DNA from 3 places in the Nonomuraea mangrovi genome. Region 2 is predicted to be linked to each of the others. Evidence: predicted binding sites of a transcription regulator. Region 2 holds the regulator's gene; each other region holds the start of a gene.
The links. Region 2 encodes HrcA, which represses chaperone genes, less so after heat shock. Its sites were predicted from a motif close to TTGGCACTCTCNNNNNGAGAGTGCCAA; they were not measured.

Region 1: a site for HrcA is predicted at 1,629-1,655, ahead of groL (chaperonin GroEL). Genes of this name have one in related genera too.
Region 3: a site for HrcA is predicted at 4,742-4,768, ahead of groES (co-chaperone GroES). Genes of this name have one in related genera too.

What each region holds. Positions count from the first base shown of each region.
Region 1 covers NZ_JBHUFV010000080.1:33,614-39,725, forward strand. The annotation lists gene thrC (threonine synthase) at 1-409, shown strand, start outside; gene ACFSKW_RS47610 (MoaD/ThiS family protein) at 427-702, shown strand; gene ACFSKW_RS47615 (cold-shock protein) at 1,105-1,305, shown strand; gene ACFSKW_RS47620 (hypothetical protein) at 1,429-1,572, shown strand; gene groL (chaperonin GroEL) at 1,764-3,392, shown strand; gene ACFSKW_RS47630 (HelD family protein) at 3,487-5,484, opposite strand; gene ACFSKW_RS47635 (hypothetical protein) at 5,590-5,892, shown strand; gene ACFSKW_RS47640 (DNA repair helicase XPB) at 6,066-6,112, opposite strand, start outside.
Region 2 covers NZ_JBHUFV010000056.1:77,870-83,981, reverse strand. The annotation lists gene ACFSKW_RS38095 (magnetosome magnetite crystal formation protein family) at 1-150, opposite strand, end outside; gene ACFSKW_RS38090 (DUF3097 domain-containing protein) at 150-956, opposite strand; gene ACFSKW_RS38085 (hypothetical protein) at 943-1,557, opposite strand; gene hrcA (heat-inducible transcriptional repressor HrcA) at 1,699-2,703, shown strand; gene dnaJ (molecular chaperone DnaJ) at 2,715-3,851, shown strand; gene ACFSKW_RS38070 (16S rRNA (uracil(1498)-N(3))-methyltransferase) at 3,981-4,712, shown strand; gene ACFSKW_RS38065 (hypothetical protein) at 4,715-5,332, opposite strand; gene ACFSKW_RS38060 (SigE family RNA polymerase sigma factor) at 5,329-5,808, opposite strand; gene ACFSKW_RS38055 (histidine triad nucleotide-binding protein) at 6,109-6,112, shown strand, end outside.
Region 3 covers NZ_JBHUFV010000015.1:65,558-71,669, forward strand. The annotation lists gene ACFSKW_RS07825 (hypothetical protein) at 1-1,085, opposite strand, end outside; gene ACFSKW_RS07830 (class I SAM-dependent methyltransferase) at 1,241-2,587, opposite strand; gene ACFSKW_RS07835 (Uma2 family endonuclease) at 2,599-3,222, opposite strand; gene ACFSKW_RS07840 (MarR family winged helix-turn-helix transcriptional regulator) at 3,255-3,746, opposite strand; gene ACFSKW_RS07845 (NAD-dependent epimerase/dehydratase family protein) at 3,843-4,691, shown strand; gene groES (co-chaperone GroES) at 4,858-5,169, shown strand; gene groL (chaperonin GroEL) at 5,229-6,112, shown strand, end outside.

The DNA of each region.
Region 1 (6,112 bases), on a different contig from region 2:
CGGCTGCTCGCCGGTCTCCACGGCCTTCAAGGCAGGCCACGACGTGGTGCAGCCGGTCAAGCCGGACACCATCGCCAAGTCGCTGGCCATCGGCAACCCGGCCGACGGGCCGTACGTGCTCGACATCGCGCGCCGTACGGGCGGGGCGGTCGAGGACGTGACCGACGCCGAGGTGGTGTCGGCGATCAAGCTGCTGGCGTCGACGGAGGGCGTCTTCGCCGAGACCGCGGGCGGGGTGACCGTGGGCGTGCTGAAGAAGCTCGTCGACACGGGGCAGCTCGACCCCTCGCTGACCACCGTGGTCCTCAACACCGGTGACGGTCTCAAGACGCTCGACGCGATCGCGGACGACGCGACGCCCACGGCCGTGATCAGGCCGTCCCTTGACGCGTTCCGCGCGGCTGTCTGAAAGGAAAGGTAGAAGTCATGAGCGTTTCGGTGCGGATTCCCACCATCCTGCGCACGTACACGAACGGCAGCGCGGAGGTGAGCGGCGAGGGCGCCACGCTTCGCGAGGTGCTGCAGAAGCTGGACGCCGACTACCCGGGTATCGGTGCGCGAATTTTGGATGAATCGGGCAAGATTCGCCGTTTTGTCAACGTTTATGTTGGGGAAGAGGATGTCCGATTCGTGGGCGGACTCGACAGCGTCACCCCTGAAGGCGCGCAGATCTCCATCATCCCCGCCGTGGCCGGCGGCTGACCCTTTTCGGTCGTCACGAACGCCCGCGAGGTTTTCCTCGCGGGCGTTTTCATGTCCTTTGACCGTTTTTAAGGCGCTTCTTCCTCCTGAGGGGCAGCTGGACGCCGCCGTGGCCGTGTGGGCAGGGGCTCCTGGGACCGCTGCGAGGAAAGGCCGCAGCTCGGGGCGCGGGCGACACGTTGTTTTTCGCAAGAAGATGGAACATTTAACTAACCTTTCCGCGACTACAAGAATGCCTACCGCGAACACCGAGAAGTAGTTTGGCGATTGACTCTGTTGTTCTACGGCATGCCACAGGTATGGTCGAGGGCGATCGTCCGGCTGATTTCCCCATAAGTCGTGCCGATCGCGGATCTCGCGAGTGAATGGGCGGGGTCCAGAGCCAAGTAAGAGGAGTCGGAAGTGGCGCAGGGCACCGTCAAGTGGTTCAACGCGGACAAGGGCTACGGCTTCATCGCGGTAGACGGTGGTAAGGATGTTTTCGTCCATTACTCAGCGATCATGATGGATGGCTATCGGTCGCTCGAGCAGGGCCAGCGGGTCGAGTTCGAGATAACCCAGGGCCAGAAGGGTCCCCAGGCGGAATCCGTCAGGACGGTCTGAACCATCAAGAACCGGCAGCTCACACGGCAGCGCAGTCCGTGAGGATCTGTCATGTCCTTTTCGTCGATTCGGCAGGCCTGATCCGCGTCAGCCGGTCGGGCCTGCCCGCCGTACTCTGGAGTCATGGGACGTTGGTCTGAGCTGCCCGGGCGGGTTCTGCCCGAGGACATGGTCGAGCTCCACGAGACCGAACCGCCACGTGACGATGTGATGGGCGCGGGCTTGACCAGAGAACAGGTCCTGATGATGACCAACTTGCTAGGCTGACCTGCGGGGAAGTGCCTCTCGGTTGCACTCGCCAGGGTAGAGTGCTAAACAGTTCGTTAGCACTCTCGTTATGAGAGTGCCAGAAACTGGGATCGAGACGATGGGGCCCGCCGAATGGAGTCGGGCCCATGCCGTCGCGGGCGTCGGCTCGGTCCGCTGAAAGCCACCCTGCATCTGGGAGGTCTAGCCTTATGGCAGCCAAGATGATCGCGTTTGACGAGGACGCCCGGCGCGGTCTCGAGCGCGGTATGAACCAGCTCGCCGACGCCGTCAAGGTGACCCTCGGCCCCAAGGGCCGCAACGTCGTGCTGGAGAAGAAGTGGGGCGCTCCCACGATCACCAACGATGGCGTGTCCATCGCCAAGGAGATCGAGCTCGAGGACCCGTGGGAGAAGATCGGCGCCGAGCTGGTCAAGGAAGTCGCCAAGAAGACGGACGACGTCGCGGGTGACGGCACCACCACCGCCACCGTGCTCGCCCAGGCGCTGGTTCGCGAGGGCCTGCGCAACGTGGCCGCAGGCGCCAACCCGATGTCCCTGAAGAAGGGCATCGAGGCCGCCGTGGAGCGCGTGAGCGAGGAGCTCTCCAAGCTCGCCAAGGACGTGGAGACCAAGGAGCAGATCGCCTCCACCGCCTCCATCTCCGCCGGTGACGCCGAGATCGGCAACCTCATCGCCGAGGCGATGGACAAGGTCGGCAAGGAAGGCGTCATCACCGTCGAGGAGAGCAACACCTTCGGCCTCGAGCTTGAGCTCACCGAGGGCATGCGCTTCGACAAGGGCTACGTCTCCGGTTACTTCGTGACCGACCCTGAGCGCATGGAGGCGGTCCTTGAGGACCCCTACATCCTCATCGTCAACTCGAAGATCTCGGCCAACAAGGACCTGCTGCCCCTGCTCGACAAGGTCGTGCAGTCCGGCAAGCCGCTGCTGATCATCGCTGAGGACATCGAGGGCGAGGCTCTGGCCACCCTGGTCGTCAACAAGATCCGCGGCCTGTTCAAGTCGGTCGCCGTCAAGGCTCCCGGCTTCGGCGACCGCCGCAAGGCGATGCTGGGCGACATCGCGACCCTGACCGGCGGTCAGGTCATCGCCGAGGAGGTCGGCCTCAAGCTCGAGTCCGCCACCCTCGACCTGCTCGGCCGCGCCCGCAAGGTCGTCGTCACCAAGGACGAGACCACCATCGTCGACGGTGCCGGTGACCCCGAGCAGATCGCCGGCCGGGTCAACGAGATCCGCGCCGAGATCGAGCGCACCGACTCCGACTACGACCGCGAGAAGCTCCAGGAGCGCCTGGCCAAGCTCGCCGGTGGCGTCGCCGTCATCAAGGCGGGCGCCGCGACCGAGGTCGAGCTCAAGGAGCGCAAGCACCGCATCGAGGACGCCGTTCGCAACGCGAAGGCGGCCGTCGAGGAGGGCATCGTCCCCGGCGGTGGCGTGGCGCTGCTGCAGGCCGGCACCAAGGCGTTCGACAAGCTCGAGCTCCAGAGTGACGAGGCCACCGGCGCGGCGATCGTGAAGAAGGCGCTGGAGGAGCCGCTGAAGCAGATCGCGGTCAACGCCGGCCTCGAGGGCGGCGTCGTGGTCGAGCGCGTGCGCAACCTCACCCCGGGTGAGGGCCTCAACGCCGCGACCGGCGAGTACGTCAACATGTTCGAGGCGGGCATTCTCGACCCGGCCAAGGTGACGCGCTCCGCGCTGCAGAACGCCGCCTCCATCGCGGCGCTGTTCCTCACCACCGAGGCCGTCATCGCCGAGAAGCCCGAGAAGAACGCGGCTGCTCCGGCGGGCATGCCCGGCGGCGGAGACATGGACTTCTAAGTCCTGGCTTCTCAGTCCTGACGAATCAGGGCGACCCCTCGGGGTCGCCCTTTTTCTTTTGTCCGCTCTTTCCGTCCCCGGGCTTACGGGCGTCCTACGCCAGCTGGGCGGGCAGCGGCTTGGCGTGCAGGATGGTCAGCGAGGTGACCGCGCGGGTGAGCACCACGTAGAGCCTGGCCAGGCCGCGCGGCTCGGCCTCGACGATGTCGGCGGGCTCCACGACGATGACATGGTCGTACTCCAGACCCTTGGCCAGCGTGGCGGGGATCACCAGCAGCCGGTGCTCCTCGGTCGAGTCAGGCCCCAGGACGGCGTGCGGGACGCCGTCGAGAGACGCCGAGACCGCGCCGGCCATGCCGTCGGGAACGATGACGCCGATCGAGCCCTCCCTGGCGAGCGCGTCGCGGACGGCGTCGGCGACCTCGCCGCCCTGCCGTACCGCCAGCGAGCCCTGACCCGGGCGCAGCGAGCGCGGGGGAGCCAGGTCAGGGGCGATGGCGGGCAGCAGCCGGGCGGCGTAGTCGAGCACCTCGCGGGGCACGCGGAAGCCGAGCGTGAGCTCGGTGACCTCGCCGGAGTCCTGGCCCAGGTGCTCGAGCACGGTCGCCCACGAGCGGGTCGACCACGGGGTGGTGCCCTGGGCGAGGTCGCCGAGGACGGTGGCCGAGCCGGTGCGGCAGCGCCGGCCGAGCGCGCGCAGCTGCATCTCCGACAGGTCCTGCGCCTCGTCGACGACCAGGTGGCCGATGGAGGCCGTGCGCTCGATGAGGTCGGCGAGCTCGTCGAGGAGAGCCGCGTCGGCGGCCGACCACCTGGCCGACTTCCACGACCGGTACGGCTTGCGCCACAGCAGGGCCTCCTGCTCCTCGGCCGACAGGTCCGACCTCGCGGCCGAGGCGAGGAACTCGGCGTCCGACAGCAGGCGGAAGAGCACCTGGGCGGGCGTCAGCTTCGGCCACACCGAGTCGACCAGCTGCTTGACGGGCTTCGACCTGGCCACCGCGTCCTGGACCCTGTCGTCGGGCGAGTCGCCGCGCTGTTCCATGCGGACCAGCACCTGGTGGGCCAGCCGCTGGGCGAGGGCTGCCCGGCCGGGGCCGTACCTCGTGGTGCCGCGCAGCGAGGCGACCATCTCGCGCACCTCGTAGTCGGCGACCCTGAAACGGTGGACGCCCCTGGTGTAGACGAGGCCCTCGGTGGGTTTGACGATGTGCAGCCACAGGGCGCGCTCCAGCACCTTGGCCATGCGGGCGTCGCCCTTGACCGCGGCGACGAGCGGGTCCTCGGGGGCGTCGTGCTCGCCGAGCAGCTCGGCGACGGTGGTCTGGTCGACCTTGACCTCGCCGAGGGCGGGCAGCACGGAGGAGATGTAGGACAGGAACGCCTTGTTCGGGCCGACGATCATGACGCCGGCGCGGGCGAGCTTCTCACGGTGGGTGAACAGCAGGTAGGCGGCACGGTGCAGGCCGACCGCCGTCTTCCCCGTTCCGGGCGCGCCCTGGACGCAGACGGTCTGGGTCAGCGCGGCGCGGACGATCTCGTCCTGGTCGGGCTGGATGGTGGCCACGATGTCGCGCATGGGGCCGGTGCGGGGGCGCTCGATCTCCTCGGTGAGGATCTGCGAAGGGCCGAAGTCGGCGCCCTCGTTGAGGGGCTCGTCCTCGAAGGCGGTCAGGTCGCCGCCGTGGTAGCCGAAGCGGCGCCGCCGTACGACGCCCATGGGGTCGGTGGGGCTGGCCTGGTAGAAGGCGCGTGAGACGGGCGCGCGCCAGTCGATCACCAGCGGGCGGCTGGCGCCGTCGTGGACGTGGCGGCGGCCGACGTAGATGACGCCGGGGAGATCGTCATGATCTTCCCTGTCGAGCCTGCCGAAGAACAGGGGAGTGTCGGGATGGTCGGCGAGCGCCGCGACCCGCTGATCGAGCAACGACTGCAGGATCTGCTGCGAGACCCAGTCGCCCGCGGCGTCCGCCGACAGCGACTGGGCGTGCTCGCGCATCGCTTTCAGCGCCGCGCGGGACTGGGCCAGATGGGCTCGCTCGTCGCCGAGCACATCGGTGGGTATGTCAGGGGCCAACTGGTTTCCGGGCATGCGAAAGCGCCTCCCCATTCGTCAACGGAGGTGGTAGACAAGGCAGCGAACCGTTGAGCTTACCCCCGGGCTCGGGAGCTTCCAATCGATTAATCAGGAGGCGGCGTGAGGATCTCCCCAGTCATTCCGACGGTCGCCAGCCTTTTGCTGGCGGCTCTGTGGGGGCTGTCGGTCTTCGCCGGCTGGGGGCTCGAGGCGTTCTGCACCGACGGGGAGACCTCCGTGGCGTGCGCGGAGCGGCTCGACAGCGTCTCGACCCTGTCAGGGTTGTTCGCGGTGCTCGCGGCCTTTCTCACGGTGAGCGCGTGGCTGTTCCCCGCACGGTTCGCCGTACTGATCGGTAGCGCGGTGCTGGCGTGGGTGATCGCGGAGGGTGTGCTCTTCGTCGGCGGGATGCTGGCCCAGTAATCGCTCCCCAAAATCCGAAAAATCCGGGCATGTCCGGTGGATTCGACGGATCATGGGGGTATGTCGCATCGCGACAGCTTTTGCCGGTGAGGGGGTGGTCCGATTGTTCAAGGCCCGCGGGGTTTCGTGGACCTAGGCGTCCGGCTCGCGCGAGGGCTTTCGCGCGAGCCTTTTCACTGGTGTACGTCGTCGGCGTCGATGATCTGGTAAGCGTAGCCCT
Region 2 (6,112 bases):
GGGCGGCGGCGGGTTGTGACCCCCTGAGGGCTGACCGCCTGACGGCGGGCCGTACCCCGGTTGTTGCTGCGGGCCGGAACCCGGCAGGTCGGAACGCTCGACGCGCCTGGTGGCGTCCCCGTCGGGCGGTTGAGGGAAGTTCTCGCTCATCATGTCTCCGTCACGAAGTCGATCAGCTCTTCGACCCTGCCGAGCAGAGAAGGCTCGAGGTCGGCATATGTGGAAACCGCGCCCAGGATCCTGCGCCACGCGTCGGCGGGTTCGAGCCCCCAGCCCAGCGCGGCGATCACGCCTTCCTTCCACGGCAGCCCGCGCGGCACCTGCGGCCACGCGGGAATGCGCAGCACGGAGGGCTTGACCGCCTGCCAGATGTCGACGAACGGATGCCCGACGACCAGCACGTGCGGCGAGGTCACCTGAGCGGCGATCCGGCTCTCCTTCGAGCCGGGAACCAGATGGTCGACCAGCACGCCGAGCTTGCGCTCCGGCCCTGGACCGAACTCCTCGACGATCGAGGGCAGGTCGTCCACGCCCTCCAGATACTCCACCACCACGCCCTCGACGCGCAGGTCGTGGCCCCAGATCTTCTCCACGAGCGCCGCGTCGTGCACACCTTCGACGTAGATGCGGCTCTCCCTGGCCACCCTGGCGCGCAGGCCCTCGACGGCGATGGAACCCGAGGCGCTGCGACGCGGGCCCGCGGGGGCGGACGCGGCAGGCCGCACCAGCGTCACGGGCTTGCCGTCCAGCAGGAAGGCGGCGGGCGCCAGCGGGAACAGGCGCCGCTTGCCGAAGCGGTCCTCGAGCGTGACGGCCTCCTTGTCGCAGGCCACCACCGCGCCGCAGAACCCGCTGTCGGCGTCCTCCACGACCAGGTCGCGTTCGGCCGGCACGGCCGGGATCTTCCCCTTGCCCGGGCGCCGCCAGTTCCCCGCAAGAACGTCACGCTCGTACATGGGGGGACCGTAGCAAATCGCCGTTCCTGCGCGCGTTGCTCCTGCGGACGAGGATCGCGATCGTCATGATGATCGCGAACAGGATGCCCGCTCCCGGCACGGCCAGCAGCACGAGGACGCTGCCGGCGATCTCACCCATCGCCGCGGTGAGCAGGCGGCCGACACCGAAGCGCGCCTCGGCGTCCTCCTCGGCGCTGCAGTAGACCTCGTACTCGCCCTTCTCCGGCACGTCGATGACGTGGACGAGCTCCCACTCGTTGACGGTCTGCGTTCCGTTGGGCTCCGACAGGCCGCCCCCGTCGATCTCGCACGAGAAGCGGACGGGCCGCCTGCTCGACAGGTAGAGCCCCGGCTCGTCGGCGGGGTCGATCGTCACCGTGACGGGTTCGCCAGGGGCGAAGGACCTGGCGGGGACCAGCTCTTTCAGGGTGGAGTCGAGGTCCGAGGCGAACCCGGCGACACCGCTGACCGCCGTCAGTAACGCCACCGTCCAGACGACCGCGATCCACCAGGCACGCGGCCTGATCTGCCCCGGGGCAGGAGGTGGAACGTAGGCGCCGTACCTCGGGTCCTGCCGGTACGGGGGTGGAACGTCGGTCATGACCACTATTGTCGACCTGCGGCTTGCAGTCAGCTTGACTAGGTGTGTTATCGCACCCTGTGGGCGAGAGCCGTACACTTGGCACTCGGGAACACAGAGTGCTAGACCTGTCGTTTCCTTTACAGGCAGGGAGGTGAGCACGTGCTCGATGATCGAAAGCTTGCGGTGCTCCGCGCCATTGTCGAGGACTACGTGTCCACCAACGAACCGGTGGGCTCCAAGGCGCTGGCCGAGCGCCACAACCTGAACGTCTCTCCGGCCACGGTCAGGAACGACATGGCCGCGCTGGAGGAGCAGGGCTACATCGCCCAGCCCCACACCAGCGCGGGACGGGTGCCGACGGACAAGGGCTACCGGCTCTTCGTCGACAAGCTCTCGCAGATCAAACCACTGTCGGGCGCCGAGCGCAGGGCGATCGAGACGTTCCTTGCGGGCGCGGTCGACCTCGACGACGTGGTCACCCGCACGGTCAGACTGCTGGCGCAGCTGACCAGGCAGGTCGCGGTGGTGCAGTACCCGACGCTCTCCCAGTCGACGGTTCGTCACCTGGAGTTGGTGCCGCTGACCGACAGGCGGGTGATGTTCGTGCTGATCACGAACACCGGCCGGGTCGAGCAGCGTGTCATCGAGCTGCCGGAGACGATCGAGGAGTCGAGGGTCGCGCACCTGCGCGCGGTGCTCAACGCGTGCCTCGACGGCTGCGGGCTCAACCAGGTGCCCGAGCAGGTCTCGGACCTGCCCGAGCGGTTGCCCGTAGAGGACCGGCCCGCCGCGGCGACGATCCTCTCGGTGCTGCTGGAGACCCTCGTCGAGCGCCACGACGAGAAGATCGTCTTCGCCGGCGCGGCCAACCTGGCGGGCGCCGACTTCACCACGGGTCTGCGCGACGTGCTCGAGGCGCTGGAGGAGCAGGTCGTGCTGATGCGCCTGCTGGGCGAGACCTCCGACATGCCGACCACGCTCACCGTCAGGATCGGCTCGGAAAACCCCTACACAGGACTGCGTGGCACCTCCCTCGTCGCCACAGGGTACGGTTCGGGGGCTCGCCTCGGCGTGCTCGGTCCCACCCGGATGGACTACCCCGTGACGATGGGCGCTGTGCGCGCGGTGGCACGCTACGTCAGCCAGATCCTGGCTGCTTCATAAGAGGTCGATAAGTGGCAAACGACTACTACGGCACCCTCGGGGTACGCCGTGACGCCAGTCAGGACGAGATCAAGAAGGCCTATCGTCGGCTGGCTCGCGAGCTTCACCCCGACGTGAACCCCGATCCTGCGACCCAGGAGCGCTTCAAGGAGATCACGCAGGCCTACGAGGTCCTGTCCGATCCCAACAAGCGGCAGATGTACGACCTGGGCGCCGACCCGTTCGCGGGCGCGGGTGCGGGCGCCGGAGCCGGCGGATTCGGAGCCGGTTTCCCCTTCAGCGACATCATGGACGCCTTCTTCGGCGGGGCGGGCGGCAGCCGTGGCCCCCGCTCCCGTGCCAGGAGAGGACGCAACGCCACGATCAGGGTCGAGCTCGACCTGCGCGAGGCGGCGTTCGGCACCACCAGGGAGCTCAACGTCGACACGGCCGTGCTGTGCGAGGTCTGCTCGGGTTCGGGCGCCGCGCCGGGCACGCATCCCGACACCTGCGACATGTGCCAGGGGCGCGGCGAGATCTCCCAGGTCACCAGGTCCTTCCTGGGCCAGGTCATGACCTCGAGGCCGTGCCCCCAGTGCGGCGGCTTCGGCTCGATCATCAGGCACCCCTGCCAGGAGTGCTCGGGCGACGGCAGGGTCCGCACCCGCCGTACGATCAAGGTCCGCATCCCCGCGGGCGTCGAGGACGGCACCCACATCCAGCTGGCGGGCGAGGGCGAGGTCGGCCCCGGCGGCGGCCCTCCCGGAGACCTGTTCCTGGAGATCGTCGAGAAGCCGCACGAGATCTTCGAGCGGCGTGGCGACGACCTCCACTGCACGGTCCAGATCCCGATGACCGCCGCGGCGCTCGGCACGTCGCTGACCGTCGAGACCCTCGACGGCGCGGAGGAGATCGACGTCCGGCCGGGCACCCAGTCGGGCCAGGTCATCACGATGTACGGCAGGGGCGTCCAGCGTCTCAGCGAGACCGGCCGCGGCGACCTGCTGATCCACGTCAACGTGGAGACCCCCCTCCGCCTCGACCAGGCGCAGGAGGACCTGCTGCGGGAGCTGTCCAAGCTGCGCGGCGAGGAGCGCCCGCCGGGCAAGTTCGCTCCAGGCCAGCAAGGCTTCTTCTCCCGCCTCAGGGACGCCTTCAACGGCCGCTGACCCTCTTCTCCTGTACGGCAGGCCGGTCCGGCCCCACCGCGGTCACGTGGCCGGGGCCCGTCCATCACGCGACTCCAGCGGGACTCCGGCCGGCCGCCGTCACATCGCCCGCCCAAGGGGGAGCCTGCTGTGACCGTGCCCTTGTTCCTCGCCGACGCCGCGGACCTCGGCCGTGCCGAGTTCGTGCTCGGCGGCGCCGAGGGCCGCCACGCCGCGGCCGTGCGGCGCATCCGTCAAGGTGAGCGGATCGACCTGACCGACGGCGCTGGGCTGGGCGCCGAGTGCGTGGCCAGGGAGGTGCTCAAGGATTCCCTGCGCGTGGAGGTCCTGCGCCGTTTCGAGGTGCCCGCGCCTTCGCCGCGCCTCGTCGTGGTGCAGGGTCTGCCCAAGGGCGACAGGGGCGAGTTGGCCGTCGAGATGATGACCGAGGCGGGCGTGGACGTGATCGTGCCGTGGTCGGCCTCGCGCAGCGTCACGCAGTGGAAGGGCGACAGGGCGGCCAAGTCGCTCGCGAAGTGGCAGGCGACGGCCAGGGAGGCGGGCAAGCAGGCCCGCAGGTTCCACGCCGCCACGGTCACCCCTCAGCACTCGACGGCGCAGGTGGCCGAGCTGCTCGCGGGTGCGGCGCTGGCGCTGGTGCTGCACGAGGAGGCCGAGGAGGGGCTGGCGACGGTCGAGCTGCCCGCGGCGGGTGACATCGTCCTCGTCGTGGGGCCCGAGGGCGGGATCGCGGGGGAGGAGCTCGACAGGTTCACGGCGGCGAAGGCCGTACCCGCGCTGCTCGGGCCGACGGTGCTGCGAACCTCGACGGCGGGGGTCGCGGCGGCCGCCGTCGTGCAGGCTCGCACGGGGCGCTGGTAGCGCTAGGGGCTGGACAGCGGGCTGGCGATCTCGCTGGGCGAGGGCGCGGGGTCCTCGGGCGAGCACTGGTCGGCGCCGCAGTCAGGATTGTCGGGGTTCTGCAGCGTCTCCGACGGGGTGGCCGACGGTGTCGGAGTCGGGGTGCCGTCCGCGCACTCCTCCGGCGGCTCGGAGCTCCCCTTCGCGCACGGCGTGGGCGTGGGGGTCGGCGTGGGCGTCTTCTTGCTCGGCGCGTGCGTCTCCGACCGCTCGGTGGGCGGCGCGCTGGTCACGGGAGGCGGCGGCACGGCCGGCTGGCTGCGCCTGGTCGGCGGCGCCTTGGTCGGCGGGCGGGTGGTCGAGGAGATGTCAGGCGGCAGCTCGGTGATGTTGTCGACGGGGGCGAAGGGGACGACCACCATGTTGCGGAGGTCGGGGACGACCATCACGATCGTCCCTGCCACGAGGACCGCGCCCGCCGCCGCGGCGCCCGCCCGCAACCAGAAGAGTCCCCGTAGCCCGCGCCTTTCGATGCGGGCGCGGATGATCTCCAAACCCTCGGGAGACGGCACGACCGCGTCCGCCTCCGCGCGCAGCACCCGGCGCAGGATCTCGCCGTGCTCGTCGGGCGGCAGGGTCATGACATCTTCTCCAGAACGGAACGCAGGGCGGCCATGCCACGAGCCGTGTGGCTCTTGACGGCGCCCTTGCTGATGCCCATGGCATGGGCGATCTCGGCCTCGGACAGGTCACCGTAATAACGAAGAACGAGCGCCTCTCTCTGTCGCGCAGGCAGGGCCCGCAGTGCCTCGATGACCGCCGAGCGTTCAAGCTCGCCGATCGCGCCGTTCTCGGCGCTCGGGGCGTCGGGCAGACCCTTGGGAGCATACTTTTCGACGACCGCGCGGTGACGCAGCACGGAACGGGACCGGTTGACGACAGATTGACGTAGGTAGGCGAGTGCTTTGTCGGGGTCACGAAGTCTGCGCCAGGCGCCATGAATGGCGACGAACGCGTCCTGCACGACTTCCTCCGCGGTTGCTATGTCGCGTACGAGCAACACAGCGAGACGCACCAATGACCGAAAGTGCGCGCTGTAGAGCGCAGTCACGGCCATGTCGGCATCCCACCCGACCGGCACCGCCCCTAACGACCTGTCGGCCAGAAGGGTTTCGGTGGTCACATCAGTGGGACGCTCAGCCTTCCCGGAGGGTTTACGCTCTTGCGGTTCCTTAGGGGGCATGACCCAGTCGTGTCCTCGCCAGGTGGCCTCGCCCGACCCTGAATCGTCTTAGTTTCCGGTGGATTGTCGCACAGACACCCTAACCGCGGGGATCTTTGTACGCACGGTATGACGGATTACCGATTGGCAACAGCGGATCACCTCCTTTCTCTTGAGTGACGATAGGGTTCCGACGTGA
Region 3 (6,112 bases), on a different contig from region 2:
GCGGTGTCGGCGAGCTGGTTGGCGGTGCCCGCCATGCGCTCGTCGATCGCGGTGAACCGGCCGTCGACGCGCCCGTCGAGCCCGTCGAAACGGTCGTCGTGGCGGCCCAGGTGGCCGTCGAGCGTGCCGAGACGGTGGTCGACGCCCGCGAGGCGGGAGTCGACCCCGCCGAGGCGGCCGTCGATGCCGTCGAGGCGGGTGTCGATGTCGGCCAGGCACTCATCGGCGGTCTCGATGCGGCCGTCGACGCTGGTCAGCCGGTTGTCGACGGCGAGGAGCCTGCCGTCGACGCGGTCGACCCTGCTGTCGACGCCGTCGAGGCGGCCCGTCAGGCGGGTCTCGGTGGCGTCGATCCTGGCGCCTACCTCCTCGATCGAGGCGGACAGCAGCTCCGTCGACGCGGCCAGCGACCCGTCGACCGCCTTGAGCTTCGCCTCGAACATCTCCGGCATGCCCTTCACACCGCTCTCGATGCGGTCGGTGCGGGCGGCGAGCTCGGTCATCGACTTGTCGAGCCTGGTGAAGCGGGTGGCCGCGGCGTCCATGCTGGCGCTGAGCTGGCCGAGCTTGCCGGCGAAGTCGCCGAGGCGCTTGGCGATGCCGTCGGTGCTCGTGATGACCGACTCGATCCGCTTGAGCGCCTCGTCGAGGGTCTCGCTCACGGTGCTGACGTCGGCCCAGAGGCCGGGCAGCTCGATCACCGGCTTGACCCGCTCGCTGACCGACTCGACCCTGGCGTCGACGTTGCCGACCTGCTCGCCTACGGCGTCGACGTGGTCACGCACCGCCTCCACGTGCTGGGCCAGCCCCTCCGCCCACGACGGCGGCCTGGTGGAGATGTCGTCGAGGCGGCCGCTCACCGTCTCGAGCGTGCCGGTGAGGCCGCCGAGCTCGCGCTCGCGGACCTCGCGCAGCAGCCACTCCATGCCCTCAAGCCGCTGGCGGATCTCGTCGAGCACCGCGCCTTGCGTGCGCTGCTCGTAGACGTGGTCCTGGGCGGCCCGCGCGAGCAGCTCGCGCATCCTGTCGGAGATGGCGGTCTGGCTGCCTGCCTGGAGAAGGGTGGTGTGGTTGGAGTGATCCACCGAAAGCTCCTTCACTCGCCGACGGCCTGCCGCGCAGCGGTGGGTATTCAGAATCGTTAGGGGAGAACTCCCGCCCGGTCACCTTAGTAGCTCGATCAAGATCTTTCGGTGCCGACTTTAAAAGATCGTGATTATCGATGTATCGCCCTGATTTGTCATTTACCCAGTTCGAGCGGGGTGCAGATAAGTATGGACGGCCGGTCCGCGATTCGGGTCAGAATGACAACCGCTGATTTGTCGCCGGACAATCGCAAATCGCTGCGCAAGCGTTCGATGTCGACCGCCGAGGCGCGTTTCTTGATAGTCACGTTTCCGACTCGGCGGGCCCGGAGTGCGGCTCTCAGCTTTTTGACGGAGAACGGCATGACTTCATCCACCTCGTACCCGGACGCCCATGCGGTGGCGACAGGTTCATCACCGGTGACGTAGGCGATCAGCGGGTCGGCCAGCCGTCCGTTGACCATCGCGGCCACCTCGGCGACCAGGTGTGCCCGGATCGCGGCGCCGTCGGGCTCGTAGACGTAGCGTCCCATCGGGCCGACGGGCACCCGCGCGCCTGTCGCGGTGAGCGTGCTCCCGCCGGGCAGCAACGTCGCCCTTCGCGTGAACCTCTCCGCGCCGGGGTCGGCGCCCGCCAGTGCGCCCGTCCAGAGCGCGACCTCCTTGACCTCGCCCTTGAAGGACACCCATTCGGCCTCCGCGCCCTGGGGGACGAACTCGTACGGGATCCCGGGCGCGACCTTCAGGCACGCGGCGGGCGCCCGGGCGAGCAGGTCGAGGATGACGGGCCAGGCAGGGGAGTAGGCGTTCGGGTCGAAGGTCCTCCCCTTGGCGGTACGGCGGGCGGGGTCGGCGAACAGGACGTCGTAGGCGGCGGGGTCGACGGTGGCGGCGTCGGCCGTACGAACCGTGACCCTGTCTGACAGCCCCAGCGCGTCGACGTTGGCCTGCGCGACGGCGACGGTCAGGGGATCGGTGTCGACGGCGTCCACGGAGCAGCCCGCGCGGGCCAGCGCGATCAAGTCGCCCCCGACACCGCTGCACACGTCGACCACCCGCAGGCCCGCGCCGACGCCCCCGGTCGTGCCGCCGCCCCGGATCGCGCCACGGTTCCCGGCCGTGCCGCCGTTGCCGATCGTTCCGCCTTCCCCGGCCGGACCGACGTCGCCGGTCATGCCGCCGTTGCCGATCGTGCCGCCTTCCCCGGTCGTGCCGGTGAGGAGGGAGAGCCTGCGGGCGCGGTGTTCGGCGACCTCGCGGCGGGTGGCCTGCTCGACGCCGTGGGGTGTGAAGTACATCAGCGCCGCGTCGTCACCGAACTTCGCCCTGCCCCGCTCCCTGAGCTTCGCCTGCGTGAGGGCGGCGGAGGTGAGGGAGGCGTCGTAGGTCTTGCGCAGCCTGGTCGCGGCCGCGACGGGATCGGCGCCTGCCAGCTCGACGGCCTCGGCGAGGGCTTGCTGCCCGCGCGGGGTCAGGAGTTCGAGGAAGGCGTCGTGGTCCACGCCATACGACGTTAGTGCAGGGTGTCGAACTCGATGTCGATGGGGAACGGCACGGAGACCTTGAGGTGATCCCGGTGGATGCCGGTGCAGACGTAGGAGGCGACGGCCTCGTCGAGTTCGTAGGTGTGGATGACGGGCCTGCTGTCCTCGTCCTTCACGATCCAGAAGTGCTCGATGCCGGCCTCGGCGTAGATCCTGGGCTTGACGTGGTTGTCGCGGTGCTCGGACTCGGGAGAGACGACCTCGATCACCAGATGGACTTCCCGCGGTGTGAACGCCGTGCGATTCCAATCGGTGGTCGCAGCGGTGTCGACCACGAGCACGTCGGGACATGGCCGTTGGCGTGAAGCGATCTTGATGTCCATCTGGCTCACCGCTGAGAAACGCTCAGGGGCCTGCGCTCTCAGAGCGTTTCTGAGGCCGATGATGACGCTCTCGTGGAAGAGCTTCTGAGGGGACATGAGGACAAGGGCTCCATCGACGAGTTCGACACGCTTGAAGAGGTCCAGCTCGCCCTGGGGCCCGTCCTGAGGAAGGAGGTCCAGGTCGTCGGCCGTCCACCCGCCCTCCGGCGGCAACGGCCAGTTGGCGAGGACGTGGCGCACGTCATCCATCGTGCTGGTCACGTCACGCATCGTAGCGTCATCCTCGCCGCCGCTTCTGGTCATCACATGCTCCAGTGTTCCCCGATTCGCGGCTCTGTGTCGTCGAGGGACAGGAGAAGTTTGCTGAGGAGCTCGCCGAAGGCGGACTGCTCGTCGGGTGAGAGGCCCGACAGCAGTGCCCGCTCGGTGGCGGCGCGGCCGTCCGCGAGGGCGGAGACCTGGCGGCGTCCCTCGTCGGTCAGTGTGACGATGATCATGCGGCGGTTGCCGGGGGCGGTCTCGCGGGTCACGAGGTCCTTGGCGACCAGCCGGTCGATGCGGTTGGTCGCGGCGCCGGGGCTGAGCAGCAGGGCGTTGGACAGGTCCGTCATGCAGGAGTAGCCGCCGACCTGGTACAGCGTGGCCAGCACGTCGTACTCCCACGACTCCAGCTCGTGGCCGCTGAAGTAGTCCTTCAGTCCGCGTTCGAGCAGCCGGGAGACGCGGATCGCGCGGCAGGTCACGCGGGCGGTCTCGCCGTCGTGGTCGGGGAGGGTGTCCAGCGCGTCTTCCATGCGGGGAATTCTACCAAACGCTTCGAGATTGAAGTCTTCGACCTTGCGTGTTAGTGTCCACGCAAGATTTCAATGTCGAAGTTTTTGAGGTGGAACATGAAGGTTCTGGTGCTGGGCGCGACGGGGTACATCGGCGGCGCCGTTGTGGAACGGCTGGTCGAGCGCGGCCACGACGTGGCGGTCCTGGTACGGCAACCGCGCACGATCGACGGTGTCGAGGACGTCCGCACGGGCGACCTGGCCGACCTCGCCTCGGTGAAGGCCGCCGTCACCGAGGACATCGAGGTGATCGTCCACGCGGCGGTGCTCACCGGGGACAGGGCCCACGACCTGGCGACCGTCGAGGCCCTGGGCAAGCCGGTCGTCTACGTCAGCGGCGTATGGGTGCTCGGCCCGACGGGGGACGGCCACGAGGAGAGCCCCGTGAACCCGATCGCGATCGTCGGCTACCGGCCGGAGATCGAGCAGGCCGTGCTCGGCAGGGGCGGGATCGTGATCAGGCCCGGCGTGGTTCACGGGCGGGGCGCGGGCATCGTCTCGATCCTGGTCGGGCAGGCGGCCGAGCGCGGGGTCGGGGTCTACGTGGAGGGCGAGAACAAGGCTCCGACGTGGACGTTCGTGCACGTGGACGACCTGGCCGACCTCATCGTGACCGCCGTGGAGAAGGGGCGGCCCGGAGCGGTCTACCACGGGATCGCCGAGGAGGCGGTGTCCGTGGCCGAGGTGGCGAAGGCCGCGGCCAAGGTGGCGGGGGTGCGGGAGGGCGCCGAGCCGTGGCCCGTGGAGCAGGCGGCCGAGGTGTTCGGCGGGCCGTTCGCGGACGCTCTCGCGCTCAGCCAGCGGGCGGGCGCGCGCCGTACCAAGGAGGAACTGGGGTGGGAGCCGGGCCGTCCCGGCGCTCTCGCCGAGTTGGTCGAGGGCTCCTACAGATCCGCTCTGAGCTGAGCCGCGCGGTTCGTGTTGACGGGCAAGGCCTGCTTGCATACTGTTTCGTGTTGGCACTCTCCTACTGAGAGTGCCAACGTGCGACGAGGCAGGTCTGACACCCGCGACGGCAGGCCCAGCTGGTCGCCTCTTCTAGATCAACCAAATCTGAAGGGGAGGTCCGATCGTGACGACCGCCACTAAGGTTCCCGTTAAGCCGCTCGGCGACCGCATTGTGGTCCAGCCGCTTGAGGCCGAGCAGACCACCGCTTCCGGCCTGGTCATCCCGGACACCGCCAAGGAGAAGCCGCAGGAGGGCAAAGTCCTCGCGGTGGGCCCCGGCAACTGGGACGAGGACGGCGACAAGCGGATTCCGCTCGATGTCAGCGAGGGCGACATCGTCCTCTACAGCAAGTACGGCGGCACCGAGGTCAAGTACGGCGGCGAGGAGTACCTCGTGCTCTCCGCCCGTGACGTTCTCGCCATCATCGAGAAGTAAGCCGTGAGAAAGCCCCGGGCCGCCAGTGCCCGGGGCTTTCTACGCTGAGAGGACTTTTCATGCCGAAGATCCTGGAGTTCGAAGAGGACGCGCGGCGCGCGCTCGAGCGCGGCGTCAACGCCCTCGCGGACGCAGTGAAGGTGACCCTCGGCCCGCGCGGCCGCAACGTGGTCATCGACAAGAAGTTCGGTGCGCCGACGATCACCAACGACGGTGTCACCATCGCCCGCGAGGTCGAGCTCGAGGCGCCCTACGAGAACCTCGGCGCCCAGCTCGCCAAGGAAGTGGCGACCAAGACGAACGACATCGCAGGTGACGGCACCACCACCGCGACCGTTCTCGCCCAGGCGATGGTCCGCGAGGGTCTGCGCAACGTGGCCGCGGGCGCTTCCCCGCTGTCGCTCAAGCGCGGCATCGACCAGGCCGCCAAGGCCGTCAGCGAGAAGCTGCTGGCCACCGCGCGCCCCGTCGAGGACAAGAAGGAGATCGCCAATGTCGCGACGATCTCCGCTCAGGACGCCAGGATCGGCGAGCTGATCGCCGAGGCGTTCGACAAGGTGGGCAAGGACGGTGTCATCACCGTCGAAGAGTCCAACGCCATGGGCATGGAGCTCGAGTTCACCGAGGGCATGCAGTTCGACAAGGGCTACCTGTCGGCCTACATGGTCACCGACCCCGAGCGCATGGAGGCGGTCCTCGAGGACCCCTACATCCTCATCCACCAGGGCAAGATCGCGTCCATCACGGACTTCCTGCCGCTGCTGGAGAAGGTCGCCCAGACCAAGAAGCAGCTGCTGGTCATCGCCGAGGACGTCGAGGGCGAGGCCCTGGCCGTCCTGGTGACCAACAAGATCCGCGGCACGTTCACCTCGGTGGCCGTCAAGGCCCCCGGCTTCGGTGACCGCCGCAAGGCCATGTTGCAGGACATCGCGATCCTGACCAA